One region of the Micromonospora sp. NPDC000316 genome, then DNA from elsewhere that is predicted to be linked to it. Evidence: riboswitches for the same ligand, from Rfam matches in the RefSeq annotation. Region 1 holds a riboswitch; each other region holds the start of a gene.
The links. A riboswitch is a leader RNA that binds a small molecule or an ion and turns the genes downstream of it on or off. The one in region 1 is predicted to bind cobalamin.

Region 1 (10,328 bases):
CCCGGGCGGCGGCAGCCTCCTGCGCGCGGCCGGCGGCGGCGGTGGTGAACTCCTCGGCCACTGTGTACGAGTCGAAACGCATGGCCCGCTCGTCGAGGTCGGTCGACACGATCGTGCCGGCGGCGGCGGGCGGACGGTGCAGCTCACGAAAGCGGGCCGCCCGGTCGGTGGACGCCACCGCGAACACTTTCAGAGCCTCCGGTGCGACCTCCAGCTCACCGCTCGGGCTCGACACGGACCCTCCTCTGTGCCCTGTGCGACAGATCAGTCACGACGGCTCCCCACCATAGGCACCCCGCGCCGCTGTCGGCGACCCGGTCGCTTGAAGCGGGACGCCGGCGACGCGCGGGACACACAGCGTTGACTTTGCGGCGTAAAGTAGTTTGCGTGGAACCCAACGATGACCTGCCGCCCTCCGACGCGGCGGCCGCGCTCCGGCTGATCCGTGACCAGCAGGCGGCCACCGCACGTCGGCTGGAGCCGGACGCGCGACTGCTCTACTGGCCGTGGGGCGTGGCCTGGCTGATCGGCTTCGGGCTGTTCTTCCTGCGCTTCGCACCCGATGGTCGGGTCCTGGTCCGGCTGCCGGAATGGCTGCCGTTGACCGTCCTGTTCGTCCTGCTCGCGGCTGCCGCGGCGGTCCAGGCGGTCGCCAGCGCGCGGGCGTACGGGCAGGTCAGTGGCGACTCCGCGGTGCGTGGCCGCTGGTACGGCTGCGCCTGGGCCCTGGGGTCGGTGAGCGTGTACACGGCGGTCGGGCGAATCTCCGAGCACCTGCCAGCCGACCAGGCCAGCCTGCTCTGGTCGGCGATCGCCGTCGGGCTGACCGGCGCCCTGCACATGGCCGGCGGAGCCATCTGGCTGGACCGGGACCTGTTCCGGCTGGGCGCCTGGATCAGCGTGATCAACGTGGTCGGCACGATCGCCGGGCCCAGCTGGCACGCGCTTGTCATCGCGGTGGCCGGCGGAGGCGGAATCCTGGCCGCCGGAGCGGTCGCCCGACGACGACAGCGGCAACGGTCGTGACCGAACTGGACCCGGTCATCCACGCGCAGGCGCGGCTGCGGGTGGTCGCCACCCTCTCGACGCTCAACGACGGCGACCGGATTGCCTTTCCCCGATTGCAGGATCTGCTCGCGATGACCGCTGGCAACCTCTCCGTGCACCTCCGCAAGCTGGAGGACGCCGGCTACGTGGAGATCAGCAAGACCCACCGTGGACGCACCCCGACCACGCTGATCCGGCTCAGCAGACGCGGTCGGCTGGCGTTCGAGGAATACACGGAGGCCATCCGCACCCTGCTCGACCCCACCCAGCTCGATCCGACCCCGTCGAAGGAGCAGCCATGACACTCGCCCGCGCCGACCAGGCCAGCCGCCGGTACGGCGACGTCCTCGCCCTCGACCGCGTCGACCTGGAGGTCCACGCCGGTGAACTGGTCGGCCTGCTCGGCCCGAACGGCGCCGGCAAGAGCACCCTGATGAACCTGCTTGTCGGCCTCCGCCGTCCCACCTCGGGCCGCGTCGAGTTGTTCGGCCGCGACCCCCGCGACCCAACCTCCCGCCGACAGATCGGCGTCACCCCGCAGGAGACCGGCCTGCCGGGCACGCTCCGGGTGGGCGAGGTCGTCGACTTCGTCTCCGCGCACTACCCGGACCCGGTGCCCCGGGGCGAACTGCTCGACCGTTTCGGCCTGGGTGACCTCGCCCGACGGCAGACCGGTGGGCTCTCCGGCGGCCAGCGGCGTCGGCTTGCGGTGGCGCTGGCGTTCGTCGGCCGGCCCCGTCTCGTGCTGCTTGACGAGCCGACGACAGGCCTGGACGTGGCAGCCCGGCACACGCTCTGGGATGCGATCCGCGCGTTTCACGACGACGGCGGAACCGTCCTGTTGAGCAGCCACTACCTGGAGGAGGTGGAGGCGCTCGCGCACCGGGTGGTGGTGATCGGGCAGGGCCGGGTGCTCGCCGACGACACGGTGGCGGCGGTGCGCGGCATCGTCGGCGTACGCCGGGTCAGCCTGGTCGCCGACGCGCTGCCCGAGCTGCCCGGTGTGGTCCGCACCGAACGGATCGACGGCCGGCTGCACCTGCTCACCACCGACGCCGACGAACTGGTCCGGGCGCTGGTCACCGCCGGGGTCACGTTCGTCGACCTGGAGGTGCGGCCGACGTCGCTGGAAGAGGCGTTCCTCGCCATCACCGGCACCGACCAGCCCACCGCCGAGAGCCAAGCCACCACGACCCGCCAGCCCACCGCCGAAAGCCAGCCCACGGCCGCCAGCCAGCCCGCCGCTGCCGGCGGCCAGCCCACCGCCGCTGCCGGCGGCCGACCCACCGCCGTCTGAGGAGGCGCACCGTGCAGCTCGCCCTGGTCCACGCCCGCTACCAGCTTCTGGAGCTCATCCGGATCCCGGTGGCCATCGTCGGCAGCGCCTTCTTCCCGGCCGCCGCCATGATCTTCTTTGTGGTGCCGTTCGCCGGTGACGATCCGGTAGGTGCCACCTTCGCCACCGCGTCGATGGTCACGTTCTCGGTGATGAGCGCCAACATCTTCCAGTACGGCGTCGGCGTCGCCGAGGATCGCGACCAGCCGTGGAGCCCGTACACCCGGACTTTGCCCGCCGGGCCGGCGCCCCGCTTCGCCGGCCGGGTGCTGGCCGGCCTGGTGCTTACATACCTGTCGCTGATCCCGGTCGTGGTGATCGGCGCGACCCTGACCGCGGCCCGGATCACCCCGGCGGCGTTTCTGCTGGCCGTCGTCACCGTGGCCGTCATCTCGGTGCCGTTCACGCTGATGGGGCTGACCATCGGCTACTCGATGCCGAGCAAGGCAGCCATCGTGGTGGCGCAGGTCGTCTTCCTGCCGCTCGCGTTCGGCGGCGGCCTGCTCTCCGCTCCGGGGGACGCACCCGGGTTCATCGAGACCATCGCGCCGTTCCTGCCCACCCGGGGTGCGGCCGAGCTGATGTGGGCGGCGGTAGGCGACTACCGTGTCGAGCCGCTGTCGTTGATCATGCTCGGTGTCTGGGTGGTGCTGCTCGCCACGCTCGCCGCCTGGGCGTACCGGCGGGACGAGGGTCGCCGGTTCAGCTGACGATTCGTCCGTTTCCGCCCCGGGCCGCGTCGGGACGGTGCCAGGATTCCCGCAGGGGGGCCGCCGTGGCCACCCCGGCCGAGAGGGGTCTTGACGTGAGCACCGTCCCGCCGGGTACGCCCTGCTGGGCCGACCTGGCCACCCCGGATCTGACCGACGCGCGGCGGTTCTACCCCGAGCTGTTCGGCTGGACCGGACGGGTGACACCGGAGCCCGAGGCGGGCGGCTACACCGTGTTCCTGCTCGACGGGCAGCCGGTCGCCGGAGTGGGACCGCCGGCGATTCCCGACCAGGTGCCGATCTGGTCGACGTACCTCGCCACCGACGACGCGGAACTCGTCGCCGGCCGGGTCGAACGGGCCGGCGGGCAGGTCGTGGTGCCGCCGTTCGAGGTCTTCGACCGGGGACGGATGGCGGTCTTCGCCGACCCGGCGGGAGCGACGTTCAGCGTCTGGCAGCCGCAGGCCATGGCCGGCGCCGAGGTGTTCAACGTGCCCGGCGCGATGAGCTGGAACGAGCTGGTCACCCCCGACCCGGAAGGCGCGAAGGTCTTCTACGAGCTGGTGTTCGGCTGGCAGCCGGACGAGCAGCCGGTCGGCGGGATGACGTACACGGGGTGGCGGCTCGGCGCTCGGATCGTCGCCGGGATGATGCCGCCGCTGGCCGACGACTTCCCGGCCGACCTGCCCGCGTACTGGACCGTGTACTTCGCGGTGGCCGACGCGGACGCCACGGCGGCCCGCGCCGCAGAGCTGGGCGGAACCATCCTCGTCCCACCCCGCGACATCCCGACGGGCCGGTTCGCCGCCCTACGCGACCCCCAGGGCGCGCTCTTCTCGGTGATCGACCTGGGCCCGGACGAGAGCTGACCGCCCAGGTCAGCGGCGGGCGGGGCGAACGGGAACAACCAGGGGGCCGTGGGTGCCGGGGACGACGCGGACGCTGGCCCGGTAGTGGGTCGCGAGGAGGTGCTCGGTCAGCACCTCGGGTGGTGTTCCGGCGGCCACCACCCGGCCCTCGTCGAGCATCACCATCCGGTCGGCGTACTCGCCGGCCACGGAGAGGTCGTGCATCGTGGCGAGCACGGTCAGGCCGTGTGCGCGGCGCAACTGGTCGACCAGCTCCAGCACCTCCTGTTGGTGGCCGATGTCCAGGGCGCTTGTCGGCTCGTCGAGCAGCAGCAGCGTCGCGCCTTGGGCCAGCGCTCGGGCCAGGAAGACCCGCTGCCGTTCACCCCCGGAGAGGGTCGCCAGCTCGCGGCGGTGGAAGCCGACGAGGTCCAACCGATCCAGCACCTCGTGCACGGCGTCGACGTCGGCGGCCGACTCCCGGCCCAGCGGCGCGATGTACGGGGTGCGACCGAGCAGCACGTAGTCCAGTACCGACATGCCGGGCGGCACCACCGGTGACTGCGCCACGGTGGCCACCACCCGGGCGCGCTCCCGGCGGCGTAGCGCGGTGCTCGCCGTACCGAAGAGGGTGATCGCACCGGGCGCGGGCAGCAGCCCGCCGACGGCGCGCAACAGTGTCGATTTGCCGGCGCCGTTCGGGCCGATCACGGTTACCCACTCGCCGGCGGCGACAGTGAGGTCGATGCCGGTGAGGATCGGCGTGCCGTCCAGGCTGACGTGCAGCCCCCGGACCTCGACCGCCGGCACGCCCGGGCCGGGCTCGGCACCACCGACCGGCCCGGCACCGGCAGCGCGCCCGGCGACGGGCTCGGCAGCGGGCTCGCGGCTCACGTGAGCACCCGCCGGGCGGTGCGCAGGACGAGGACGAAGAACGGGCCGCCGAGTAGGGCGGTGACCACGCCGATGGGCACCTCGGCCGGGGCGGCGGCGGTGCGGGCCACCACGTCGGTAAGGGCCAGGAACGCGGCCCCGAACAGCATCGACAGCGGCAGGATCACCCGGTAGCTCGACCCGGCGAGCAGCCGGACGGTGTGCGGCACGATGATGCCGACGAAGCCGATCAGGCCGGTCGCGGAGACCGCCGCGGCGGTGCCCAGCGACGCGGCGGCGATCAGCAGGTAGCGGGACCGCTGCGGGTGCAGGCCGAGGCTGCGCGCCTCGTCGTCGCCGAGCGCGAGGACGTCCAGTTCGCGGCGGTGCAGCAGCACCACCACTGTGGTCACCACCGCGTACGGCAGCACCAGCAGCACGTCGTGCCAGCCGGCGGTGGCCAGCCGGCCCAGCAGCCAGGAGTAGACCGACTGGATGGTGTCGGAGTGCCGTTGCAGCAGGTACGTCTGCCCGGCGGAGAGGAACGCGGAGACCGCGACCCCGGCCAGGATCAGCATCGCCGGGGATCGGCTCCGCCCGCCGGCCGCGCCGAGCAGGTAGGTCATCGTCACGGCGACAAGCGACCCGACGAACGCCGCCAACGGGATGGTCAGCGGCAGCCCGGAGATCGCGCCCTCGCGGCCGGCGCCGCCGAGGGCGATCACCGCGGTGACCGCGAGGCCCGCGCCGGCTGCCACCCCGAGCAGGTACGGGTCGGCGAGCGGGTTGCGGAACACGCCCTGGTAGCAGCCGCCGGCCAGGGCGAGCAGACCACCGACGAGCAGGCCCAGCACGACCCGGGGCAGCCGCAACTCGGTGACGATGGCGATTTCCCGCTCGGTCAACCCGCTCTCCAGGTGCACCCCGGGGATCAGGTTGAGCAGTTCGGCGGCGACGCTGCCCGGCGGCAGGCTTACCGGGCCGAGCGACACCCCGGCGACGAGCGCGACGAGCACCGCGAACACCCCGGCGGCCAACCAGCGCTTGCGCAGGCCGGCGGGCCGGGACGCGAGCTGCGTCCCGGCCGACCGCCTGGTTGGTGCCGGAGTGGCCACCGGAAGCAGTCCGGTCACCGACGGACGTCGATCACGCGGGCACCTTGACGACCGCGTCGATGACGACCCGGAGCAGGTCCACGATCCGTGGGCCCCAGCGGGAGGCGATGTCGTCGTCAAGCGGCACGACCTGGTTGTTCTTCACCGCGGTGACCCCGGCCCAGCCGCTGCGGGCCTTTACCGAGTCGGCGTTCTGCTGGCAGCACTTGGCGTCGGCCAGGAAGACGAAGTCGGGGTCGGCCTTGACGATGAACTCCTGGGACAGCTGCGGGTAGCCGGCGCTCTTGCCGTCCGCGTCGGCCGGGTCGGCGATGTTGCTCAGGCCGGCCAGGTCGTAGATCGAGCCGATGAAGGTCTTGCTTGTCGCGCTGTAGAGCTCCGGACCCAGCTCGTGGAAGTAGGTGAGCTTCTCGGCGCGCTGCGGCACGTCCTTGACCAGCTTGGTGATGTCGTCCTTCATCCGGGTGACGACGTCGGTGGCCTGGTCGGCGTGCCCGGTAAGCGTGCCCAGGTCGGCGATCTGCCGGTAGGAGTCGTCGAGCGTGGTCGCCGCCGGGGTCAGGTACACCGGGATCTTCAGCTTGCCGAGTTGGTCGACGATCTTGTTGCGGTCGTCGGAGAGCACCACCAGGTCGGGGTTCTTGCTGGCGATCGCCTCGGCGTTGGGCTGGAAGCCGGACAGGTCGGTCTTGGGCGCGTCGGCCGGATAGTTGGACTGGTCGTCGGCCGCGGTCACCTGCGGGCCGGCACCGATGGCGAAGAGCATCTCGGTGGCGGTGGGCGCCAGCGACACGATCTTCTCGGGCCGCTTGTCGAGGGTGAGCGAGCCGACAGTGACCGGGTAGCTGACGCTCGCCGAACCTGCGCCGGGCGTCGGCTGGTCGGCGGTCTTCTCGGCGCAGGCGCCGAGCGCGAGCGCGACGACCGCGAGCGTCGCGGCGAAGAGCCGGGGGGTACGTCTGGACATGGAACCTCCTGTCGGTCGAGGAGTGTGGTGCTTCGCCGACAGGGCTTCCGTACGCCCGCCCACGAGGCGCCCTTCCTCGAGAGCGCGTGTCGCGACCGATCCGCAGGCGACCTGGCTTGTCCCCACCGTCGGGTGGGGCATCACAGTTGCGGGACAGCGCCGGTTTCACACCGGCTTCGCTGCGGAGTGGTCGCTAAGACGGTAGCGCACCGATGGGGCTGGAGGTTCGGAGCGGGTGGTGGGGCCCCGCCGGGGCGGAACGGGGCCCCACCCGATCAGGAGGCGGTGATTGTGACGTTGTCCACAGCCGCCTCCACGAGGCTCGCACCGGAGGCGTCCGCCGCCTCCACGAGGATCCGCACGGACTGGCCGGCGTACGGGGTGAGGTTGAGGTTCGCCACCGCCCAACTCCCGTTGCGGTTGGTCGCCGCGCCGGCCTGGGTGAGCAGCGCTGTGGTGCCGCCGTTGTGCACCACGCTCACCCGCAGGTAGTCGGCCGACGACGCGTTCGAGCCGTGTGCCAGATACCAGGCCAGGGACAGGGTGAGTGTGCCCGACGACGGCAGGGTCACCGCCGGGGACCTGGCACTTGTCACCCCACCGTCGACGTCGTAGTCACCGGCCGCCGAGCCAGCGAGCCGGCCGGTGACCAGGTCGTTCGAGCCGGCGTACGGGGTGAGCTGCTTGGCGCCGGAGGAGGTGGTCGCCTGGGCTGCGCCCCGCTCCCACGCCCCGCTTGTGGCGGCGTCCGTGCCGGACGGGTTGGTGGTCCACCCGGTGGCGGTCTCGAAGGTGTCCGACCAGACCGTGGTGCCGCCACCACCGCCGCCGCAGTACTGCGCCTGCTTGCCGATGACCCGGTACGGGCAGTCGGCGTACTCGCTGAGCATCAGCACCGCCTCGCGGTTGCGGCTGGTCTGCGCGGGAATCACCTCGTCGGGCGGGTAGAAGCCGCCGCCGCTCGCCGAGCCCGGGTACATCTCGAATGTGTACGCCCAGATGTTGTGGGTGGCCCACATCCAGTCGATGCTGTCGCCGTCGGTGATGTAGAGGTCGCTGGACTGCTGCGGTGTGTAGTTGTTCGTCGCCGCCATCTGCTGTCCGAGGGTGGCGAAGGTGTTGTACTGGTCGGCGTTCATCCCGGCCGCCGTGTTCGCCGTGGTGTAGCCGTACGGCCAGAGCACCAACTGCGAGTACGTGTGGAAGTCGATGTTCGCCTTGATCTGCTGTGTCCCACCGACCACGCGACTGTTGACGAAGTTGCGCAGGGCCTGGGTCTCCGGCGCGGAGAACGCCGACGGGCCGCGGTAGGTCTCCGACGAGGTCGAGCCCGACGAGCCGCCGCAGCAACCCCAGTTGTAGGACCAGTTGCGGTTCAGGTCGGTGCCGACGTTCGACGAGCCGCTGTTGGGCTGGCGGTTCTTGCGCCAGGACCGGTACGACCCGGTGGCGATGTCGTACTCGCTGCCGTCCGGGTTGACCGTCGGCACGATCCAGATCTCCCGGCTGTTGACGATGTTGGTGATCCGGGAGTCGCTGCCGTAGCTGTCGGTGAAGAGGTTGAGCAGGTAGATCGCCATTTCGACGGTCAGGTGCTCGCGGGCGTGCTGCTGGGCGTTGAACAGAATCTCCGGTTCGTTCTCGTCGGTGCCGACGTTGTCGGAGATCTTCACGGCCATCAGGTCGCGGCCCTCGTACGACGTACCAATGCTGATCTTGCGGGCGATGGCCGGGTGGTCGGTCACGGCCTTGTTCACGACGGCCGTCAGTTCCGCGTAGTCGTGGTAGTTGGAGTCGGCGGGCGGGAAGGCCAACGTGCCCATCTCACCGGCGCCGCGTTCGGCGTTCGGTGGCGGGGTGAGCGGTTCCAGGCGGAATCCGAGCCTGCCGATCGCGGCGGCTTCGGCGGCGGTGGCCGAGATGTGCAGGACTCCGTGTTCGGAGTAGTCGATGGCAGCCCCGGTGCGGGCCACCGCGTTGCGGTCGGCGAGGGTCCGGGGCCCGAGCACCCGGTAGCCGGCGGCGGCCGACTCGGCGGTGCGATCGGGTGCGGGTTTCGCGGCGACCGGTCCGGCGGCCACGGTGACGATGCCCAGCCCGGTGACGACGGCGAGCACCAGGAGACGGCGGAGAGGGTTGGGCGTGCGGAGGGTCATGAACTACCTCCTTGAAGGGCGGGACATCCCGCTCGGTGATGCACACTTCACCATCAGCCACATGGTCGAATCAATATCCGTCGTTGCCTTGTGCATCCCAGATTCACCATCGCTGCGGCAATGATTTTCCTCCCGGGAACATCTGGCGAAACTTCCCTCCGCGCGGAACACTGACCAGCGACGATGCACCTCTGGACACCGCGGAGCACCCATGGCCAGTTCCCGCTTGCACGCGGCCGCCCTCGCGGGCGTCAGCGCGCTCACCCTGCTCGCCACCACAGCCCCCGCCACAGCAGGGCGACCACCCACCCCCGCCCACGACGAGCAGATCACCTTCCAGGAATGGTCGGGGCCCGCCGACTGGCACCGGGGCAGCAGCGCCGGCACCCGCGTCGTGCCCGGCGCTCGAACGGGCGTCACCCTGGCCCGCCCGGCCGGCACCATCGAGTACGCCGATCCGCACACCGGCGCCACCCGCACCTGGGAGTACGGCACCTGGACCTCGCCGGTGACCCGGATCGGCTTCGACGCCACCGAACTGATCGCCTCCTGGAACGCCGAGACCCCCGCCGGCACCTGGATCCAGGTCGAGATGCAGGGCAGCTACACGAGCGGCGACCAGACCCCCTGGTACGTCATGGGTCGCTGGGCCTCCGGCGACACCGACATCAAGCGGACAAGCGTCAACCGGCAGGGTGATCCCTGGTCGACGATCTGGACCGACACCTTCAGCATCGACGACGCCACCGCCGGGGTGCTGCTGCGGTCCTACCAACTGCGGCTGACCCTCTACCGAGCACCCGGGCAGACCGCCGCGCCTGTGGTCCGGATGCTCGGCGCGATGAGCTCCACAGTGCCGGACCGGTTCACCGTCACACCGAGCGCCGGGCGCATCGCCTGGGGGGTCGAGTTGCCGGTGCCGCGCTACTCGCAGAACGTGCACAGTGGGCACTACCCCGAGTACGACGGCGGCGGCGAGGCATGGTGCTCGCCCACCTCCACGGAGATGGTCGTCGAGTACTGGGGGCGCAGGCCGTCGGCGGCCGACACCTCCTGGGTGGACCCGACCTACCCCGACCCGACTGTCAACCACGCCGCCCGGATGGTCTTCGACTACGCGTACGACGGCGCGGGCAACTGGCCGTTCAACACCGCGTACGCGGCAAGCTTCCCCGGACTGGAGGGCCGTGTCACCCGGCTGCACTCACTTGACGAGCTGGAGCGCTTCATCGCCGCCGGCATCCCGGTGGTGACCAGCCAGTCCTTCCTCGCCAGC
Region 2 (10,328 bases), on a different contig from region 1:
GATGAGCGGGCAGCACACCTACGCGCGGGAGGGCACCTACACGGTGCACGTCACGGCGTGGGACACCCGGGCCAGCAGCACCACGGCCTTCACTGTGACAGTCGCCCGGGGTGGATCCCAGCCGACGATCGCGCTGTCGAAGGCCGGCACCGTCGTCACCGGCGACACGATCACCGTCGACGGCAGCGGGTTCGCCGCCGGCGAGCAGGTGACCGTGAGCGTCGGCACCGACCCGTCCCGGACCACGACTGTCGCGGCCTCCGCGACGGGAACGGTCCGCGCCTCGCTCCCGACCTCGGGCGACGCGCAGCCCGGCAGGTACGCCGTCACCGCGACGGGCGTGTCCACCCGTACGCCGGCCACGGCCACCGTCCAGGTGACCGGGCGGGCGGAGGCGCCGGGCTACCAGCCACGGGTGGCGCTGCTGAGCACGGCGGGTCCGCGCGGCACGTCGATCACCGTCGACGGGTCCGGGTTCGTGCCGAACGAGACGGTCACGATCACCCTCGGCGACGGCCTCGCGGTCAGCACCGTGCGGGCGAACGGCGACGGCGTGATCTCCGGCGCGACCGTCGGTGTCCCGGGCGCGGCGAAGGCGGGCACGACGAGCGTCACGGTTGCCGGCGCCCGGTCGGCGACGACGGTGTCCAGGCCGTTCACCGTCACCGGCGCGAAGTGAGTAGGCGGTAGCGCAGCCGCGTGGGGCGGGCCGTGGTCACGGCCCGCCCCACGCGCGTTCCGCAGGCGTCCGGACCTAGAGCGGGGTGAGATCCGGAACGCCGTAGTGCTTGTCGAGGACCTGCATGGCGGCGCCGGCGGCGATCACGTCCGCGCCGAGGCTGGACAGCGTCACGTCGGTGGTGAGCCAGTCCGCGCGGGGCACGTCGGTGTGCACGGCCTCCTCGACAGCCGCGAGGTAGGTCTGCGCGTGGCGCAGGAGGTCGGCGCCGGCAAGCACCACGCGGGAGAGGTCGAGGGTCTGGAGCAGGTTGACCACGCCGACCGCCAGGACGCGGGCCGCCCGCGCGATGTCGCCGGCCTCGGCGGCGTGGTGGTGCACGATCTCCAGGCAGCCGTGCCGCCCGCAGACGCAGGGCGGCCCGTCCAGGGCGACAACTGTGTGGCCGAACTCCCCGGCGTTCGTGTGCACGCCCCGGTGGGCGGTGCCGCCCAGCCAGAAGCCGGCGCCGATGCCGGACTCGACCATGATGAGGGCGGCGTCGCCGAACGTCCCGCCGTGCCGCCATGCCTCGGCGGTGATCCCCGCGGTGACGTCCTTGTCGAGATGCACGGGCAGGCCCAGGTGCGCCTCGGCGAGTTCGCGCAGCGGGATGTCGTGCCAGTGCCGCAGCCCGTGGGCGTCGCGGACCACGCCCTGCGCGTGGTCCAGCGGGCCGATCATGCCGATGCCCACGCCGGTCAGCCGGCCGCGCAGGTCGGTGACGCCGGGTAGCGCGTCGATGCCGGCACTCAGCGCGTCGAGGAGTTGCGCCGGAGTGAAGTCACCGGGCAGTGGGCTGACCGCGCAGTGGTGCACGGTGCCGGCCAGGTCGACAAGGACCAGCCGCAGCGTACGGCGGGCAACGTGCGCGCCGATCGCGTACCGGCTGTCGGGCACGAGTTCGTAGACGATCGCGGGCTTGCCGATGCCGGGGCGGCGGACACCTGCGGGACGGATCAGGCCGTCGACTGTCAGGCGGGCGATGACCTTGGAGACCGCCTGGGGAGTCAGGCCTGTGGCGTCGACAACCGTCGACCGCTCGAACGTCCGCACGGTACGTCCCAGCGCCATGACCAGTGCCTGGTTGTAGCCGCGCAGGAATGTGACGTCGGCTGTGGTGCGCGTCATCTCACCACCCTATTACGCAACGCTGTTGCTAAATTCGCTCGGTGCATGCACTGAGCAGAAATCGACGCCTGCTGGCGGTTCTCGCGTTGGCGCTGGGCGGTGTCGCGGTCGGCCTCACCGAGTTCGCCGCGATGGGCCTGCTGCCCGACATCGCACGCGGCCTGCTGCCACAGCAGTACGCCGTGTCGTCGTCGGACGCGGTGGCCCGCGCGGGTTGGACGATCAGCGCCTACGCGCTCGGCGTGGTGGTGGGCGCGCCCCTGATCGCCGCGCTGACCGCCCGACTGCCGCGTAAGAAGCTCGTGCTCGGTCTGCTCGCTCTCTTCATCGTCGGCACCGTCGCGTCGGCGCTCGCGCCGACGTTCGACCTGGTGCTCGTGGCCCGGTTCGTCGCGGCGCTGCCGCACGGCGCGTACTTCGGTGCGGCGGGTCTGCTCGCGGCGGCCATGCTCGGCCCCGGCAACGAGGCCCGGGGGTTCGCCGCAGTGCTCGGTGGTCTGACCGTGAGCAACCTGGTGGGCGTGCCGGCGGTGACGCGGCTCGGGCAGGCGGTCGGCTGGCGTGCCGCGTACCTGGTGATCGCCGGCGTGTTCGTGCTCACGCTGCTGGCGGTCCTGGCCGTCGTCCCGGAGGTCGTGGCAGCGGTCGACGCCTCGCCGGCCGCCGAGTTGCGGTCCCTGCGGACCTCGCAGGTGTGGCTCGTGGCGGCCACCGGGGCGGTGGGCCTCGCCGGGCTGTTCGCTGTCAACACCTACCTCGCGCCGGTCACCACAGACGTCGCAGGCCTCTCGGCCGCGACAGTGCCGTGGGTGCTCGTCGCGGTGGGTCTGGGCATGACAGTCGGCAACGCCCTGGGCGGTTGGCTCGCCGACCGGGACCTGCGCCGGAGCATGGTCGTCGGTTTCGTCGCCATGATCGTCAGCATCGCCGTCTTCGGCCTCGTCGCGTCGAACGGTGTCGGCCTGTTCGTGGGCGCGTTCCTGGTGGGCGCGACAAGCCTCTACCTGGGGCCGGTCCTCCAGGCGCGCCTGATCACCGTGGCGCCGGGCGCGCAGTTGATGGGAGCGGCGATGAGCCAGTCCGCCATGAACGTCGCCAACAGCCTCGGTGCCGGGCTGGGCAGTGTCGTCATCGCCGCGGGCTTCGGCTATCTCGCGCCGGCCTGGGTGGGAGTGATCCTCGCGATCCTCGGCCTGGGCCTGGCGGCGGTCAGCTTCGCGGCCGAGCGCCGGACGCGGGCCTCGGAGCCGATCGCCCTCGCGGGCTGACCCGTCGATCGATGGTGGTGGGCGTCGGCGCCGGCGACACGCCGACGCCGACATGTGGGGTGTGACAAACGCTGCCGCCCCTATATATGGTGTCGAGCGCAGCTGGTTCGGCCGCTCCGGTGGTCGAGGCAAGAGGGAACCCGGTGGAAATCCGGGACTGTCCCGCAGCGGTGAGTGGGAACGACAGCCGTCATCAGCACTGGGCCACACGGTCTGGGAAGCGACGGCCGGTAGGAGACCGGCGAGCCCGGTCGTGCCCGCGAGTCCGAAGACCTGCCAGCGCGCCGTACACCCGCACCCGGGTGGACGGCGGTCCGAGGCCGCGTGGGACGGCTGACGCCACCTGACCCACGCCTTTCGGGCGTGGCGTCCGCCGGTGTCTGTCTCCGCGCGTCCGAGGGCCATCTGGTCTCGAACTCGCGAGGAGTGAGTGGTGACAGTCACCGAGGTAGTCCCGGCCAGCGGCGCGACGGCCCTGCGGCGGACGCCGATGCAGGTCCGCAAGCGCGACGGCGCCACCGAGCCGGTGGACGTCAACAGGATCGTCCGGGCGGTCGAGCGGTGGGCCGACGACCTCGCCGACGTCGACCCGCTGCGCGTGGCCACCCGCACGATAAGCGGCCTGTACGACGGAGCGACGACTGCCGAGTTGGATCGGCTCTCCATCCACACCGCGGCCGAGATGATCGGTGAGGAACCGCAATACTCGCGCCTGGCCGCCCGGCTGCTGTCCGGTTACGTCGACAAGGAGGTGCGTCGGCAGGGCGTCACCTCGTTCAGCGCCTCGATCCGGATCGGTCACGCCGAGGGCCTGATCGGCGACGACACCGCCGCGTTCGTCGCGACGCACGCCGAGATGCTCGACGACGCGATCGACCCGGACGGCGACCGCCGCTTCGAGTACTTCGGCCTGCGTACCGTCTACGACAGATACCTGCTGCGCCACCCGACGAGCCGGCTGGTGCTGGAGACCCCGCAGTACTGGCTGCTGCGGGTGGCCTGCGGCCTGTCCCGTACGCCGGACGAGGCGGTCGGCTTCTACCGGCTGATGTCCAGCCTGGCCTACCTGCCCAGCTCGCCGACGCTGTTCAACTCCGGCACCCGGCACACGCAGATGTCCTCCTGCTATCTGGTCGACTCGCCGCGCGACGAGCTGGACTCGATCTACCAGCGGTACGCGCAGGTCGCCAACCTGTCCAAGTTCGCCGGGGGCATCGGCATCGCATACTCCCGGGTCCGGTCCCGGGGCGCGCTGATCCGTGGCACCAACGGGCAGTCCAACGGGATCGTGCCGTGGCTGCGCACGCTTGACGCGAGCGTCGCCGCCGTCAACCAGGGCGGCCGGCGCAAGGGCGCGGCCTGCGTCTACCTGGAGCCGTGGCACCCGGACGTCGAGGAGTTCCTGCAACTGCGGGACAACACCGGCGAGGACGCCCGGCGTACCCACAACCTGAACCTGGCCAACTGGATCCCGGACGAGTTCATGCGCCGGGTCGAGGCCGACGCGATGTGGTCGCTGTTCGACCCCCACGAGGTGCCGGAGCTGCCCGACCTGTGGGGGGAGCGGTTCGACGCCGCGTACCGGGAGGCCGAGGCGCAGGGCCGCTACGTGCGGCAGGTCCCGGCCCGAGAGCTGTACGGGAAGATGATGCGCACCCTGGCCCAGACCGGCAACGGGTGGATGACGTTCAAGGACGCCGCCAACCGGCTGTGCAACCAGACGGCCGAGCCGGGCAACGTCGTGCACCTGTCCAACCTCTGCACCGAGATCATCGAGGTGTCCAGCGACGCCGAGACGGCGGTGTGCAACCTCGGCTCGGTGAACGTCGCCGCGCACCTCACCGGCAGCGGCATCGACTGGCATCGGCTGCGCGAGACGGTCCGCACGGCTGTGACGTTCCTCGACCGGGTCATCGACATCAACTACTACCCGACAGCGCAGGCGGCGGCGAGCAACCCCCGCTGGCGGCCCGTCGGGCTCGGGCTGATGGGCCTCCAGGACGTGTTCTTCGCGCTGCGGCTGCCGTTCGACTCGCCGGCTGCGCGGGAGCTGTCCACCCGGATCAGCGAGGAGCTGTACCTGACCGCGCTGGAGACCTCCGCCGACCTGGCCCGCCGCTTCGGCGCGCACCCGGCGTTCGGGCAGACCCGGGCCGCGCGGGGCGACCTGCAACCAGACCTGTGGGGTGTCGAGGGTACGCAGACCGCGCGCTGGGCCGCGCTGCGCGAGCGGGTGCGGGCGTACGGGCTGCGCAACTCGCTGCTCGTGGCGGTCGCGCCGACGGCGACAATCGCCTCGATCGCCGGCTGCTACGAGTGCGTCGAGCCGCAGGTGTCCAACCTGTTCAAGCGCGAGACGCTGTCGGGGGAGTTCCTTCAGGTCAACACCGCTCTGGTGCGCGAGCTGAAGGCCCGTGGCCTGTGGACCGACGCGATCCGGTCGGCGATCCGCCGTGCCGAGGGGTCGGTGCAGGGCGTCGACGAGCTGCCGGCCGACGTGCGGGAGTTGTTCCGCACCGCGTGGGAGCTGCCGCAGCGGGCGCTTGTCGACCTGGCCGCCGCCCGCGCCCCGTTCATCGACCAGTCCCAGTCGCTGAACCTGTTCCTGGCCTCGCCCACCATCGGCAAGCTCTCCTCGATGTACCTGTACGCCTGGAAGGCCGGGCTGAAGACCACCTACTACCTGCGATCGCGTCCCGCCACCCGCATCCAGCAGGCCACCGTGGCGGTCCTCGCGCCGCCCACGACCGACGCGGACGCGCTTGCCTGCTCGCTGGAGAACCCCGAGTCGTGCGAGGCCTGCCAGTGACCGCCGCCGCCACCACGACCGACACCGACACGAGGACCACGCACATGCTGCTCGACCCCGGGATGGATCTCACCCTGCGCCCGATGCGCTACCCGCACTTCTTCGACAGGTTCCGCGACGCCATCCGCAACACATGGACGGTGGAGGAGGTCGACCTGCACGCCGACCTCGCCGACCTGGACAGGCTGTCACCGGCCGAACGGCACCTGGTCGGCCGCCTCGTCGCGTTCTTCGCCACCGGCGACACGATCGTCGCCAACAATCTGGTGCTCAACCTCTATCAGCACGTCAACAGCCCCGAGGGTCGGCTCTACCTGTCCCGGCAACTGTTCGAGGAGGCCGTGCACGTCCAGTTCTATCTCAACCTGCTCGACACGTACGTCCCCGACGAGACCGAGCGGTTCGAGGCCTTCGCCGCCATCGAGAACATTCCCTCGATCCGGCGCAAGGCCGAGTTCTGCTTCCGCTGGATCGACTCCCTCGGCGACCTACGGGAGCTGCGAACCCGTGATGACCGGCGGACGTTCCTGCTCAACCTGATCTGCTTCGCCGCCTGCATCGAGGGGCTGTTCTTCTACGGCGCGTTCGCGTACGTCTACTTCCTGCGCTCCAGGGGTCTGCTGCACGGCCTGGCCTCCGGCACCAACTGGGTGTTCCGCGACGAGTCGATGCACATGGCGTTCGCGTTCGACGTGGTCGACACCGTCCGCGCCGAGGAGCCGGACCTGTTCGACGACGACCTCGCCGAGCAGGTCCGCCAGATGCTCACCGAGGCCGTCGAGTGCGAGGTGCAGTTCGCCGAGGACCTGCTGGGCCACGGCGTGCCCGGCCTGACGTTGCCGGACATGCGGGAGTACCTCCAGCACGTCGCCGACCGCCGCCTTGCCCAGCTCGGCATCGCGCCGCACTACGGTTCGGCCAACCCGTTCGCCTTCATGGAGTTGCAGGACGTGCAGGAGCTGTCCAACTTCTTCGAGCGGCGGGTGTCGGCGTACCAGGTCGGTGTGACGGGCGCGGTCGCCTTCGACGACGACTTCTAGCAGCGGTCACGCGTGGGGCTCGGCCACCCGCCGCCCGGTAGGCGGGTGGCCGAACCAAGCTCCCGCGCGGGAGACTGGCGGGCTCAGCTCGTGGTGCAGGTGAGGCTGGCCGGCGGGTTGTTGGTGCCGTTCCAGGAGCCGGTGAACCCGAATGTGGTCGAGGCGCCGGCGGCGAGCGCGCCGTTGTAGGCGGCGTTCGTCACGCGTACGGCCGATCCGGTCTGGGTGTGGGTGCCGCTCCAGAGCTGGCCGATTGTCTGCCCGTTGGGGAAGGTCCAGGAGACGGTCCACCCGTTGATCGGCGCGGAGCCGGCGGTGACGGTCACGGTGGCCTGGAAGCCGCCGGCCCACGAGTTGGTGATGGCGTAGGTGGCCGTCGCCGAACCGGACGGCGGGGGAGTGCTTGTCGGCGTGGGGGTGGGCGTCGGGATCGGCGTGGGCGTCGGGCTCGCCGTCGGGGTCGGGCTGGTTCCGGGGTACGCCCGGTAGGTCTGTCCCGCCTGCACGGTGAGCTCGATGACGTCGGACTCGATGGTGGTGGTGCGGGCCGGGGCGCCGGTGGCCGCGTCGACGACCGAGTAGGTGGCGGTGAACAGGCGCGAGCGCAACCGGACCGTGCCGCCGCGGTCGGCGCTGATCAGGACCTCCTGAGGTTGGCCGGCGCTCCACGCGATGCCCACCGTGTAGCCACCGCGCCCGCGCAGGCCGGTCACCCGGCCCTGCGGCCAGGCGCTCGGCAGCGCCGGAAGGATGTGCAGCTCGCCGTTGTGGCTGTGCAGCAGCATCTCGGCGATGCCCGCGGTGGCGCCGAAGTTGCCGTCGATCTGGAACGGCGGGTGCAGGTCGAACATGTTCGGCGCCAACCTGGCAGTGGTGACCAGGCCGCGCAGGATCCGGTGTGCCCGCGCGCCGTCCTCCAGCCGCGCCCAGAAGTTGATTTTCCAGGCCAGCGACCAGCCCGTCCCGTCGTCACCGCGCAACTCAAGGGTCCGCCGCGCCGCCTCGTACAACTGCGGGGTGCCCCGGCGGGTGATCTGGTTGCTGGGGTGCAGGCCGTACAGGTGGGAGACGTGCCGGTGGTTGGGCTCGGTCTCCACCCAGTCGTACAGCCACTCCAGCACGTTGCCGCGCGAGCCGACCCGGGTCGGTGGGAGCCGGTCGCGGGTCGCGCGGACCTGTGCCCGGAACGTGGGGTCCACGTCGAGGATCTCACTGGCCCGGGCGCAGCCGTTGAACAGGTCGCGCAGGATCTGGTTGTCCATGGTGGGCCCCGCGCAGACGCTGGCGTTCGCGTGGTGGGACAGCTCCGGTGAGTTCGACGGGTTGGTGACGAGCCAGCCCAGGGTCGGCTCGGTCTGGAGGGTGTCCAGGAAGAACTGCGCGGCCCCCTTCATCGCCGGGTAGTGCGACCGCAGGAACTCGACGTCACCGGTGAACAGGTAGTGATCCCAGATCAGGGTGCTCAGCCAGGCGCCGCCGGTCTGCCACATGCCCCAGAACGCGCCGTCGACGACCGATGTGGCCCGCCACGCGTCGGTGTTGTGGTGGGTGACCCATCCGCCGGCGCCGTACTGCACCTGGGCGGTCCGCGCGCCGGCCACCGCGAGATCCTTGATCATGTCGAAGACCGGGCGGTGACACTCGGCCAGGTTCGTCGAGTTGGCAGGCCAGTAGTTCATCGGCAGGTTGACGTTGATCGTGTACTTCGAGTCCCACGACGGCGTCATCTGGTCGTTCCAGATGCCCTGGAGGTTCGCCGGCTGGCTGCCCGGGCGGGAGGACGAGATCAGCAGGTACCGGCCGTACTGGAACAGCAGCGTGGAGAAATGCGGGTCGGTGGAGCTGCTGTGCTGCGCGATCCGTTCGTCGGTCGTCCGGTCGGCGGCGGCGGTGCGGCCCAGGTCGAGGCTCACCCGCCCGAACAGCGCCTGGTAGTCGGCGACATGCCGGGCGCGGAGCTCGTCGTAACCGCGAGCGCGGGCGGCGGTGAGGTGCCGACGGGCGATGCCCTGGTAGTCACCACCGACGTTGCGGTAGGTGACGTAGCTGGAGCCGATCGAGATCAGCAGCGTGGCACTTGTGGCGCCGGAGACCCGCAGTGTGCCGCCGGAGCTGGTGACGGTGCCACCGGTGACTGTGGCGTGGGTCAGGGCGTAGAAGCGGACCGCGCCGGTGACGCCCTCCTGGCTGCCGGACGTGCCGTCGAGGGCGATCGTGGCGCCGTCCGGGCTGGACACCGTGGTGCGTTGCGGGCTGTCGAACGTGGCGGAGAAGGTGAGCGAGGCCGCCCGGTCGGCGTTCAGACGCACCACGATGACCTGGTCCGGCGCGCTGGCGAAGACCTCCCGCTCGTGGCGTACGCCGTTGAGCACGTACGCCACCGAGGTGATCGCCGTGGCGAGGTCGAGCCGCCTGGTGTACTGCGACGCGCTGGTCGAGGTGCCGAAGGTCAGGCGGAGGTTGCCCACCGGCTGGTACGCCAGCTGTCCCACCGGGTTGCCGAGCATCGTCTGGTTGATCAGATCCTGCGCCTGCGTCCACTGGTTGGCGAAGACCCGGCGGCGGATCTCCGCGATCGATCCGGCGCCCCGGGTGTTGCTGGGGTCGTGTGGACCGCCGGCCCAGACGGTGTCCTCGTTGAGCTGGAGCGTTTCGCGGTCGACGTTGCCGAAGACCATGGCGCCGAGGCGACCGTTGCCGATCGGTAGTGCCCGCAACCACTCGGTGCCGGCCGATTCGTCGTACCACAGCGCCAGGTCGTTGGCGGCGGCCGCCGCCTGGGCTGACGCGGGGGCCGGGTCGTCGGCGAGCAGGGAGAGCGGCAGCAGCGCTCCGGTGGCGCCCGCTGCCCCGATCGTGAGCGCCTGCCTGCGCGTTACATCTGACATATCGGGGCCTCCTCGGGACGGCGCTCGTCGGGTCGACCGTCTCCCTGTCGGGTGTCTGCGCTGGTGCAGACCGGTCATGCATCCGACACAATGACGAAACCATAGAGCAATCTGAATGGAAAAGATATGATGCTTCCGGGCCTGAGTGGCCGACGGGGGCGGGCCCGTCTCGTCGTTGCCCCGACGAGGCGGGCCGGCACCGCGGACGTCAGGCCGGCGCGCAGGTCACGTTGCTCGGCGGTTGGTTGCCACCGGTGCTCGCGCTGAGATAGCCCACAGTGGTCGACGCTCCCGCCGCGAGCTGACCGTTGTAGGCGGCGTTCGCCAGGGTCGCCTGGTTGCCCTGTTGGGTGAAGGTGCCGTTCCAGCTCTGCGCCACGGTCTGCCCCGAGGCGAGGGTGAGCGTGACCCGCCAGCCGTTGATCGTGCTGGCCCCGGCGTTGGTGACTGTCACCCGCCCCTCGAAGCCGCCCT
Region 3 (10,328 bases), on a different contig from region 1:
CGACGCGGTGCGTACGCGGGTCGAGCCGCTTCCAGCAGCCTCATCGCCGCGGCGCGCACTACGCGAACGACCGATCGAGGCTGAGAGACCGTCGATCGGACGGGCTCGGCGTTGCGATACCGTCATGGGTGCCCACACCGGCGCCGAGCAGCCCGCGTCCGTCGGCTGCCGATGGCCCGCAGGGCGCCCCACCAATCCAGGGAGATACCGATGCCGGAGCCTGAGCCCGTCCAGGACGACAACGCGGCGGATGCCGAATCCTCGGCCACCGCCGAGGCCGACCAGCCTGCCGTTCACGAAAATCGGGCTGCCCGGCGCGCGAAGGGCAAGGCCACGTCGCCTCAACCACATGGAAAGGGCCAGCACATCGCAGGCCGGGGCTCGGTGCAGAGCCCGCGCCAATGGGGCAACCGCCGAAGCGGCTGAGCTCTTGGTGGAGCCCGTTGTCAGCACCACTCGCTGATCACCACAGCCGCAGGGTGGCGGCGGTGAGGGCGCCTCGTCGGGGTTGTCGAGGCAGATCGCCGGGTGGCTGGCGGGGGAGCGCCAGCCACCCGGTCAGCCGATCAGCCAGTCGTCCAACGATCGTGGTGGATCATCGACGACACCGGTCGTCGCTGCTGCCAGCCGTGCCGCTCCAGGTCGGGCGTCTGCTCCAGGTGGGTGACCGGGCCGAGGCAGAGCCACGCCACCGGGCGGACGGTGGCCGGAATGCCGAGCAGGTCGCGCAGGAACGGCTCCCGATAGAACGAAACCCAACCGACTCCGAGTTGCTCGGCGGTCGCGGCCAGCCACAGGTTCTGGATCGCCAGGCAGACCGAGTAGAGGCCGGCGTCGGCGATCGCGTGACGACCGAGCACGGCCGGACCACCCCGCTCCGGGTCGTACGTAACCACTACCGACAACGTCGACTCGCGTACGCCATCGATCTTGATCCGGGCGAAGCGTTCCGCCGCCACGCCGTCGAGCGTGGCCGCGAAGGTGTCCCGTTCCCGTTCCCGTTCCACGTGTCGGTGGAATTCCTGCCGCAGCTCAGGATCGCGGACCAGGATGAAGTCCCAAGGTTGGGAAAGACCGACGCTCGGCGCGGCGTGCGCCGCCGCGAGGATCCGGTGCAACGTCTCGTCGGGGATCGGCGCCCCGGTGAACTGGGCACGTACGTCCCGGCGGCGGTGAATGGTCTCGTAGAGTCCGGTGTTCAAGGCAGGCTCCCGCTGCGCTCGTGCCCCTGACGGGGCCGATGACGCGAGGCCGGTCTTCGGACTCCCGGATCTGCGCTGGTCACCCGCCTTCCCAGCCCCTCAGGGCCAGTGGCTGCGTCTGGTACGCGTAGGTGGCAGCTCCCCGGTCACCGCGGCGGGCCCGTGCCGGACTCACACCGGCTTCCCGATTCTCCCCACTCGCGTGGGGCACCTCGCAACGTTTGTGCCACCGAGACCATAGCGGCCCGGACGAACGGGAGACGAATCGCGCCACGGATTTGGGATCCGCCCGACTCCCCGTCCCGCCCGAGAAGCAGCGGGCGAGCAGCCGGAGTCCCTCGGGCACCCGTTCCGTCTGAATGGCGCCGTAGCCGAGGATCAGTCCAGACGTCTGGCGGTCACCGGCATGGTAGGGGGCGAGTTCCTCGACGGCGACGCCGTGGTCGGCGGCCCGTTCGACGACCGTGGCCGGGTCGACGGATACGTCCGGCCGTAGTCGTGCGCACAGGTGCAGGCCGGCCGTGGACGGCACCGGGACGAGCCACTCGGCGAAGTCGTTCCGCAGCGCGGCGTCAATCAGGGCCCGCCGCTCGGCGTAGACCCGGGTGGCCTTTCGGATGTGCCGCGGCAGCTCGCCGGAGTCGATGAAGCGGGCCAGTGCGGCCTGGCTGGTGTGGTCGCCGTGCCAGTCGGTGAGCTGTTTCGCGGCGAGCAGCGCCGGTCGCAACGACGCCGGAGCGACGAGGAAACCGAGGCGCAGCATGGGGAGCAGGGTCTTCGAGAAGGTGCCGACGTAGACGACCTTGCCGGTCCGGTCGAGGGTCTGCAGCGGGTCCAGCGTCCGCGCCGAGAAGCGGAACTCGGTGTCGTAGTCGTCCTCGACGATGACGGCGTCCCGGTCAGCGACCCAGTCGAGCAGTGCCGCGCGGCGGGCCAGTGACATCGGCGTACCCAGCGGCAACTGGTGCGACGGGGTGACGTAGACCAGTCGCGTGTCGCCGGGCAGCGCAGCGACGTCCAACCCCTCGTCGTCCACCGGAACGGGCACCACCCGGGCCCCGAGGCTGTGGAACAGTCGCCGGGCTGGTGGATACCCGGGCTCCTCGACCGCTACCCGGTCGCCCGGCTCGATCATGACCCGGCCGACGAGGTCCAGGGCCTGCTGGGCACCGTGGGTGACGATCACGTCGTCGGCGCGGCCACGCACCGACCGGGCGAGACCGGCGTACCGGGCGATCGCGGCGCGCAGGTCGGGATGGCCGTCCGGTGCGCGGTAGCCGCGCCGCACGGTCGATGCGCGGAGTTCGCCGGCCACCAGCCGCCGCCACGTGCCGAGCGGGAACAGCTCGGCGTCGGGCGTGCCCAAGCGGAAGTCGTACGCGGGCTGCTGCGCGGCGACAGGAGTCGGCCCGGCGGACGCCCAGAGCGCTCGGGGGCGTACCCCGCCGGCCGGGGCCGGGCGGGGCCGGGCGCGGGCGACCGGCTCGTCGGTCACGAAGGTCCCCGCACCGACCCGGGCGACCACCAGGCCCTCGGCGGTCAGTCGCTCGTAGGCGACGGCGACCGTGTTCCGGGCGACGTCGAGCCGCAGTGCCAGCTCACGGGTGGGCGGCAGCCGTTCGCCGGGACGCAGCCGGCCGTCCAGGATCGCGTCCAGCAACTGCCGGTAGATCCTCGACGCGCGGTCCCCGGGGCCGACCAGGCTGACGTGGATGTCCACGGCGTGCACCCTACATTGGCCCAATCAACACGGCCAGAATCGGCACTTCTGCACGCCAATTCCCGGGTCTTGAATGACTACGGGAAGGGGAGTCTTCGATGACTGTCGTTGACATGTGGTTCGATCCGAAGTGTCCGTGGGCCTGGAACACCTCCCGCTGGCTGCTCGAGGTCGAGCGGGTCCGGACCGTGGAGGTGCGCTTCCACGTGATGAGTCTGTGGCTGCTCAACCAGGGCCGCGACGGCCTGGAGCCGTGGTACGAGCGGTGGCTGTCGAACACCCTCGGCCCGGTCCGGGTGCTGACCGCCGCCGAGCAGAAGTACGGCACCCCGGTGCTGCGGGACCTGTACACCGCGCTCGGCAACCGCATCCACCACGACAAGACGCCGATCGGGCCCGACCTGTACCGCGACGCGCTGGCCGAACTGCACCTGGACCCCGCCCTCGCCGAGGCCGCCGACGTGAACGACCACGACGACGCGCTCCGGTTGAGCCACCACAACGGGCTCGACCCGGTGGGGGAGGACCTCGGCACGCCGGCGATCCAGGTGCCCGGGCCGGACGGCACGGTCACCGCGTTCTTCGGCCCGGTGGTGAGCCTCGGTGCCGCGCGGCGAGGACGCCGGCCGGCTGTGGGACGGGGTGCTGCTGGTCTCCGGCACGGCCGGCTTCTACGAACTCAAGCGCGGACGTACCGGTGGACCACGGGTCGACTGACCCACCACGAGACGAGGAGCGCTGTGCCCCGGATCATCCCGCCCGCCGGCCCGCCGCGGGTGCTGGCTCTCGCCCAGCTCGCCAACTCGCTCGGCGATGGAGCGTTCTACGCCTGTTCGGCGTTGTTCTTCATCCGGGTGGTTGGCCTGTCCCCGACCCAGATCGGGATCGCCCTCACCGTGGGCTGGTCGGCAGGCATCCTGGCCGGGGTACCCGCCGGCCAACTGGCCGACCGCCATGGGCCACGTCGGATGGCGACGATCTTCGCGGTGGGCACCGCCGGTGCCCTGAGCGTCTTTCTCGTGGTCCGCTCGTTTCCGCTCTTCGTGCTTCTCACCTGCGGCTACGCGTGCTGCCAGGCCGGACTCACGGCCAGCCGGCAGGCGCTGCTGGCCGGGCTGGTCGAGCCGGAACGGCGAATGACGGTACGGGCGCATCTGCAGGCGACGCTCAACGCCGGGCTGGCCGTCGGTGCGGGGCTGGGCGCGCTGGCGCTCCTGGTGGACACCGTGCCGGCGTACCTCGCGGTCTTCGTCCTGGACGCGGTGAGTTTCCTGGCCGCCGCCGCGGTGGTGCGCCGGCTACCCGAGGTGGCGCCGACGGACGCGGCGCGGCCGGCGCAGCGGCGGCTGGCCGTGCTGCGGGACCGTCCGTACGCCCTGATTATGATCTTGAACGCGGTCATGTATCTGAACATGCCGTTGCTCAGCCTGGCGCTGCCCCTGTGGATCGCCGAGCGCACCGACGCGCCCACGTCGATGAGCGCCGTGCTGCTCGCCGTGAACATGACCTGCGTGGTGCTGTTGCAGGTCCGGGTGGCCCGCCGGGTCACCGACCCCCGCACCGCGGGTCGAGCCAGCGGGCATGCCGGCTGGGTACTGCTCGTCGCCTGCGCCGGATACGCCGTGTCCCCGATGGTCGACGGGGCGTGGGCGGCGTCCGCGGTGCTCCTCGCCGCCGCCGCGGTGCAGGTGCTCGGGGAGATGGTGCAGGCCAGCAGTAGTTGGGAGTTGGGCTTCGCACTGGCGCCGCCCGACCGGCAGGGCCAGTACCAGGGCTTCTTCGGCATGGCGCCACAGATCGCGCGGATGCTCGGGCCGGTCCTGCTCACGACGCTGCTGATGGGTCTGGGGACAATCGGCTGGCTGATGCTCGGCGGGCTGTTCCTGGCCGCAGGCCTGGCCATGGGTCCGGCGGTACGCCTGGCGGGCCACGGCCGACCGAGGCACCGACAGAGGGCTATCTACAAACTGGTTGGGGAGGAATCGTTATGACGTACACGGCGGATTTTGGCGCGGGCAGCGCGGTGCTGCACCCCGAGGCCGCGCAGGAGCGGGCGGTGATGGGGTCCGGCACGGTCGGCCGCTTCGTCGCCCCAGGGACCGCCACCGAGGGCCGCTTCGGCCTCTACGAGTGGCGAATGCCGGCCAGGGCGGGCGGCGCCGAGGCGCACTTTCACCGAACCTTCTCCGAGTCCTTCTACGTCGTCTCCGGCACCGTACGGCTCTACGACGGGTCGGATTGGGTCGACGGGCATCCCGGTGACTTCCTCTACGTGCCCGAGGGTGGCGTGCACGGCTTCAGCAACGACAGCGACGCCGAGGCCGTGATGCTGATCCTGTTCGCGCCCGGCGCGCCGCGCGAGACCTACTTCCGCGAACTCGCCGAAATCGCCGCCACCGGCCGGACCCTGTCCGAAGAGGAGTGGACCGACCTGTACGCCCGCCACGACCAGTACCGAGCCTGAGGTCCGCCCCGCTCGGCAGGCACCCGACGCGAGAGTTCAGGCCCGCGTGATCCGTACCGCGTCGGCGATCACGAGCCCGGTGCCACCGGTCCAGCGGCTCACGCCGACGGTGTTGCCTGTGCCAGCGGCCAGGGTGAACACACCGATCGAGACCCATCGGCCGCCATTGGTCCGCTGGTTGACGGACACCGACCTGTTTCCGGTGGTGGTCGCCACCAGATACGGCGTCTGATCGTTGTAGCCGGCGTCGGCCGGATACCAGACCGAGATCTCGTAGTTTCCGGTTGCCGGAATCGTCGACCGGAACCAGGCGACGTCGCTGGACGGCACCGGGTTCGCGAACCGGTAGTCGGTGCCGTACCGCTGGCCGGAGTAGGTCGAGGTGCCCCATGCGGTGCTCGCCGTGAACCCGCCCGACGTGCTGTTGTCGATGGTCGTGGTCCACTGCTGCGGCGGGGTCTGCGTGACCCTCAGGTCGAGGTAGTTGCGGTCGATCTTCATCGTCACACCGCCCCACGTCTCGGTGACGTCGCCGGCGTACTGGTGCACCCGCTGCTGGTTCGCGTAGTAGGCGTCGGGGCAGTAGCTGCCGGCCTGCGTGTCGGCCACCCCGTTCCACCAACCGATCCAGATCTGGTCGAGTCGCGTGTAGCTCGGGTTGCCGTACGCGTCGCAGACGTCCTTGATGCCGGACGAGCCGCTGGAGTACATGCCGGCGAGGTAGCCGCGTGTGTGCAGTTGCTCGACCCAGCCGGACAGGAACGACAGCACGGCGGCCCGGCACGACGCGTTTGACGGGTACTGCTCGATGTCGTTGTAGACGGTGCTCGCACCGCCGATGCCCAGGGCCTGGGCGGCGTTCGCGGATCTGTTCGCCGCGGAGACGCCCTGTGACCGGGCGGTGGCGGGGTCGGCGGACATCTTCGGGGCGCGGGTGCCGCACGGTGCCTGGTAGCCCAGCTCGACGGGGAGCAGTCGCCATCCGTTGTTCGTCTGGTTGGCCACCCACGTCGCCGTGAGGTTGGGCTGGGAGCAGCTACGGCTGTCTCCACTGATGTAGATGCCGATCGCGCTGTAGGGCGAGCTGGCCCGCCACGTGTCCATGGCGGCCTGTGACGGCGCCGTGCAGGTGTCGAACCCGCGGCCGGTGAAGGTGCCGGGCTGCGGGCCGGTGGCCAGCGGCACCCCGGCAGTCGGTGCTGGTGCGGTTGTCGCGGCTCCCGCGACCAGGTCGGCCGGTGCCACGATCCCTGCGGCAACGGTGAAACCCACAAGCCACCCGGCGAAGACCCGCACATCGCCTCCACATGAAGAAAACCTTGGCCGTTGTCGGCCCGCGCGACGGATTTCTACCACGAATCGACGAATGACAATAGAGGGGTCTGAGGTCCCGGCGGCCGGAGAGGCTGTGTCGACTCGCTTGTCGAACCGGGCCTCGGTCGGCGATCCCACCGGCGGAGCGGCCATTCACCGGGCCGCGGCGGCGAGCCGTCACCGCGTACAGTCCCGGCTGCGCCACGGACGGCCACCGCTGGGGCGGGCACCTGCCTCGGTGACACCCGGCACCGACCCGTTACCATCGCGGGCCGTACCTCGGCAGGAACAACGTGGGGTGATCATGGCTGGCCCGTCCACCCGCTTCGTGCTCTTTCCTGGACGCCATCACCTGCTGACCCGCTTCCAGGCTGACTACCTGCGGCGGCTCGCCGAGGACGGCGCTACCACGATCGTCTGGGCGGTGACCTCCGCCAACCACGAGAACACCAAGCGTAATCCGGTCCCGTACCACCGCCGGGAGGCCGCGATCGAGCGATTCAGTGTGCTGAGCGGACTGCGTTCGATGGTCGTGCCGATCTTCGACACCGCGTACACCGACGACTTCGCCGAGGTGACCCTCAAGAACATCGCGGTGGCCACCGGACTCGAACTCGCTCCTGCGGACACCCTGGTGGCCTGCTCGACTCCGGAGGTCGCCAAGCTGTACGAGCAGCTCGGTTTCACCATCGCGCAGGTCGAGGCCGACCCCGGGCTGCAGATCACGCCGGAACGGCCGTGGGATGTCCTGCTGCGCCTGGCCGCGGGCGACGACACGTGGCGCGAGCTGACGCACCCGGCGACGATCGACGTCTTCGAGCGTTACCGCCTGGTCGACGAGATCCGGATGGTGGTCAACGATCCGCTCGTCGGCGACGAGGGGGGCCTTACCGTCACCCGCGACTACCGGACCTACGTGGAGGCCTTCGCCGGTGCCGCCGAGCGCAAGTGGGACGCCGTCCGTCAGTACGTGCAACCCGGCCGTATCGTCGATATCGGCTGCGGCGCCGGGGCGGTCCTGGAGTTGGCCGATCGGGAACCCGGCCTGCACGAGAGCGACCTCATCGGCGTCGAGGTCGCCCGACACCTCTATCAGGAGTGCCTGCACAAGAAGGCGCAGGGCGTGTTCCGCAACGCCAACGTGTACTTCTTCCACCGGAACGTCCTCGGTGGCGCGGTCCTGAAGGAGCGCTCGGTGGACACCACCCTCACCTTCGCGTTGACCCACGAGATCTGGTCGTACGGGCGGCAGCGGGAGTCACTGTTGCAGTTCGCCCGCCGCATCCACGACCACACGGTGCCCGGTGGCGTCTGGATCAACAGCGACGTGTGCGGCCCGGACGACCCCCACCGGCCGGTGATCCTGCGACTCGTGACAGATGACGGCGAAAACCGGGCGTCGCCGCGCCGGGATCTCGCCAGCCTCGACTCCGCCGAGGTCAGGCGGTACGTCGGCGGACTGTCGACGCGGGCGCGGCTGGACCAGTTCGCTGTCGACTTCGCGTTCCCCTTCGACTACGAGGCCCTGCCCGACGGCTCGGTACGCCTTGAACTGGGCGCCGCGATGGACTACCTGACCCGCAAGGACTACATCGACAGTTGGCTCTCCGAGACGAAGGAGCAGTTCTGTGGCCTCAGTTTCGTCGATTGGACAACGCTGCTGACCGAAGCGGGCTTCGAGATCGCTCCTGCCTCCACCGCCGTCCGCAACGATTGGGTGATCGACAACCGGATCGCGCCTGTCGCCTCTCTCGCCGACCTCGACGGCCGGCCCCTCGACTGGCCGACGACCCACATCCTCACCGTCGCCCACCGACCCTGGAACGACTGAGCGGCCAGAGCCTCCACGGCGATGGTTCCCGTGGAGGCTCTGGCCGCTCTCGGCGGACAGCTGGCGGCTATCTCACAGGCGTGGGTCCTGCTGGACCTTCAGCGCGTTGAGGATCGGGTCGCCCTCGCCCTTCTCGCGGTTGAACTCGATCGTCAGATCCCCGCCGGTGTGCTCGACGGTGACCGCGTTCGTGTCGGCGGTCAACGCACCCACCTTCGCCTGCACGTCGTGGTCGTAGAGCGCGACCTTGCCGTCGACAAGAACATCGAAGGCACGCTTGCCGACCTTGACCTTCTCGATCTCCGCGAAGTCCAGACCGATCCGGTACGTCCCGGCGGGCGCGTTCTTGAACACGTAGCTGAACGTCTCGCCGGTCCGCTGGGTGCGGAACAGCGCGTCGTCCTGCGTACCGGCGATGTCGGCCTTGGTGGTGCGCGCCTTGCCGCCGACGTAGCCCCACGGCTGCTTGCCGAGTGCCTGGTCGGGCGACCAGACGAAGCCGTCGGTGCCGACGTAGCCGGATCCTCCGACGTCGACGCCCTTCCAGTAGGCCGAGGTCGCCAGGCGGACCGGCTTGAGCTGGGTCTCGCCCTTGCCTGCGTTGGACGCCACCAGAACGTCTCCGACGAGCACGCCGGGCTTGACGCCGGCGTTGTCGGCCGTCGCCGCGACGGTGGTGGACTGGCCGACCGCGAGCGTGACAGTGCCGGTCGCGGCCGGGCCCGTGAGGGTCAGCCACGGAAGGTCAGCGGCCTGGTGCCCGCCGTCGCTTGTGCGCTCCTGCTCGCTGAGGCGCACCTCGAGCGGGGCGGAGCCGGTGTTTGTCACTGTCACGTTGGCCGTCGCCTTCTGGCCCTTGTCGAGGAGCCAGTCGAGGTCGCCTCCGGCGATGGTGGCGATGCCCGTGGTCAACGCCGTGTCGACCACCTCGGCCTGGTCCTTCTTGGCGATGGTCACCTGGCGGCTGGCGGTGACGTAGTTCGGCGACGACACCTCCACGGTGTTCTCGCCGACCAGCGCCTGGGCCTTCCACCGGCCCAACACGTCGGCAGTGATGACCCGCTCACCGGCCGGCCCCTTGAGCGTGACGATCGCGCCCTCGATCGGCTTGCCGTCGTTCTTGTCGGTGACCGTGCCCTCGATCGTGCCCGAGGCCGGCAGGGTGTACTCCAGCCCCAGGCCGGCCTTCAGGACGGGCTGGTTGAAGGAGTGCTGGCTCGCGGGGTTGCGCGTCAGGCTCTCCACGCCGACAGTCGCCGACGACCCTCGGGTGAGGGGGTTGTCGCCGCCGACGCCGTCGCCGTACCCGATCTGGATCCGTCCGTCCGCGATCAGGGTGACCGAGAAGCTCACGCGTGCCGTCCGGTCGTTGTAGAAGGCGACGTTGCGCCACTCGATGACCTGTGCCGCCAGCCCGTCCACAGCGGTCGTGCCGAAGTAGATGCCGGCCTCGTCGTCGACGATGAGGTCGTCCCAGAGCGGATAGATCGCGTCGATCGGACTGGACGACGGCAGTGCGGTGTTGTTGCCCAGCGAGCTGGCGCGGTCAAAGGCCAGCGTGCCGTTCGTCGTCACGCACACGCCGTCCCAGGCCGTGTCGTAGAACGGGAACAGGAAGTTGGAGTCGAACCACCGCACGCCGCAGGAGTCATCGCCGTGCCAGCCGGACTCCTCGGTGCCCTGACGGTAGAGCCCTTCGGTCACCTTCACCGAGTACGAGCGGCCGGCGGGGGCCACCGGCACGGGACCCGGCTCCGGCTGCTCGGGCTGGGGCTCCGGCTCCGCCGCGTCCGTCCG

Region 2: linked by a shared signal. The riboswitch ahead of ACFY2Q_RS21135 (ribonucleoside-diphosphate reductase subunit alpha) and the one ahead of ACFY2Q_RS01630 (ABC transporter substrate-binding protein) in region 1 are both predicted to bind cobalamin.
Region 3: linked by a shared signal. The riboswitch ahead of bluB (5,6-dimethylbenzimidazole synthase) and the one ahead of ACFY2Q_RS01630 (ABC transporter substrate-binding protein) in region 1 are both predicted to bind cobalamin.

What each region holds. Positions count from the first base shown of each region.
Region 1 covers NZ_JBIAZG010000001.1:347,947-358,274, forward strand. The annotation lists gene ACFY2Q_RS01590 (hypothetical protein) at 1-235, opposite strand, end outside; gene ACFY2Q_RS01595 (transporter) at 388-1,026, shown strand; gene ACFY2Q_RS01600 (transcriptional regulator) at 1,023-1,349, shown strand; gene ACFY2Q_RS01605 (ABC transporter ATP-binding protein) at 1,346-2,344, shown strand; gene ACFY2Q_RS01610 (ABC transporter permease) at 2,356-3,093, shown strand; gene ACFY2Q_RS01615 (VOC family protein) at 3,189-3,962, shown strand; gene ACFY2Q_RS01620 (ABC transporter ATP-binding protein) at 3,972-4,751, opposite strand; gene ACFY2Q_RS01625 (FecCD family ABC transporter permease) at 4,832-5,938, opposite strand; gene ACFY2Q_RS01630 (ABC transporter substrate-binding protein) at 5,961-6,896, opposite strand; cobalamin riboswitch at 6,980-7,125, opposite strand; gene ACFY2Q_RS01635 (M14 family zinc carboxypeptidase) at 7,172-9,052, opposite strand; gene ACFY2Q_RS01640 (C39 family peptidase) at 9,264-10,328, shown strand, end outside.
Region 2 covers NZ_JBIAZG010000011.1:87,233-97,560, reverse strand. The annotation lists gene ACFY2Q_RS21150 (GH92 family glycosyl hydrolase) at 1-679, shown strand, start outside; gene ACFY2Q_RS21145 (ROK family protein) at 755-1,849, opposite strand; gene ACFY2Q_RS21140 (MFS transporter) at 1,891-3,117, shown strand; cobalamin riboswitch at 3,204-3,413, shown strand; gene ACFY2Q_RS21135 (ribonucleoside-diphosphate reductase subunit alpha) at 3,608-5,926, shown strand; gene ACFY2Q_RS21130 (ribonucleotide-diphosphate reductase subunit beta) at 5,971-6,966, shown strand; gene ACFY2Q_RS21125 (glycoside hydrolase N-terminal domain-containing protein) at 7,050-9,854, opposite strand; gene ACFY2Q_RS21120 (family 43 glycosylhydrolase) at 10,063-10,328, opposite strand, start outside.
Region 3 covers NZ_JBIAZG010000022.1:12,693-23,020, reverse strand. The annotation lists gene ACFY2Q_RS27545 (hypothetical protein) at 211-426, shown strand; gene bluB (5,6-dimethylbenzimidazole synthase) at 567-1,202, opposite strand; cobalamin riboswitch at 1,232-1,432, opposite strand; partial or broken gene ACFY2Q_RS27535 (PLP-dependent aminotransferase family protein) at 1,738-2,922, opposite strand; partial or broken gene ACFY2Q_RS27530 (disulfide bond formation protein DsbA) at 3,021-3,639, shown strand; gene ACFY2Q_RS27525 (MFS transporter) at 3,555-4,913, shown strand; gene ACFY2Q_RS27520 (cupin domain-containing protein) at 4,910-5,386, shown strand; gene ACFY2Q_RS27515 (glycoside hydrolase domain-containing protein) at 5,423-6,682, opposite strand; gene ACFY2Q_RS27510 (class I SAM-dependent methyltransferase) at 7,005-8,531, shown strand; gene ACFY2Q_RS27505 (S8 family serine peptidase) at 8,604-10,328, opposite strand, start outside.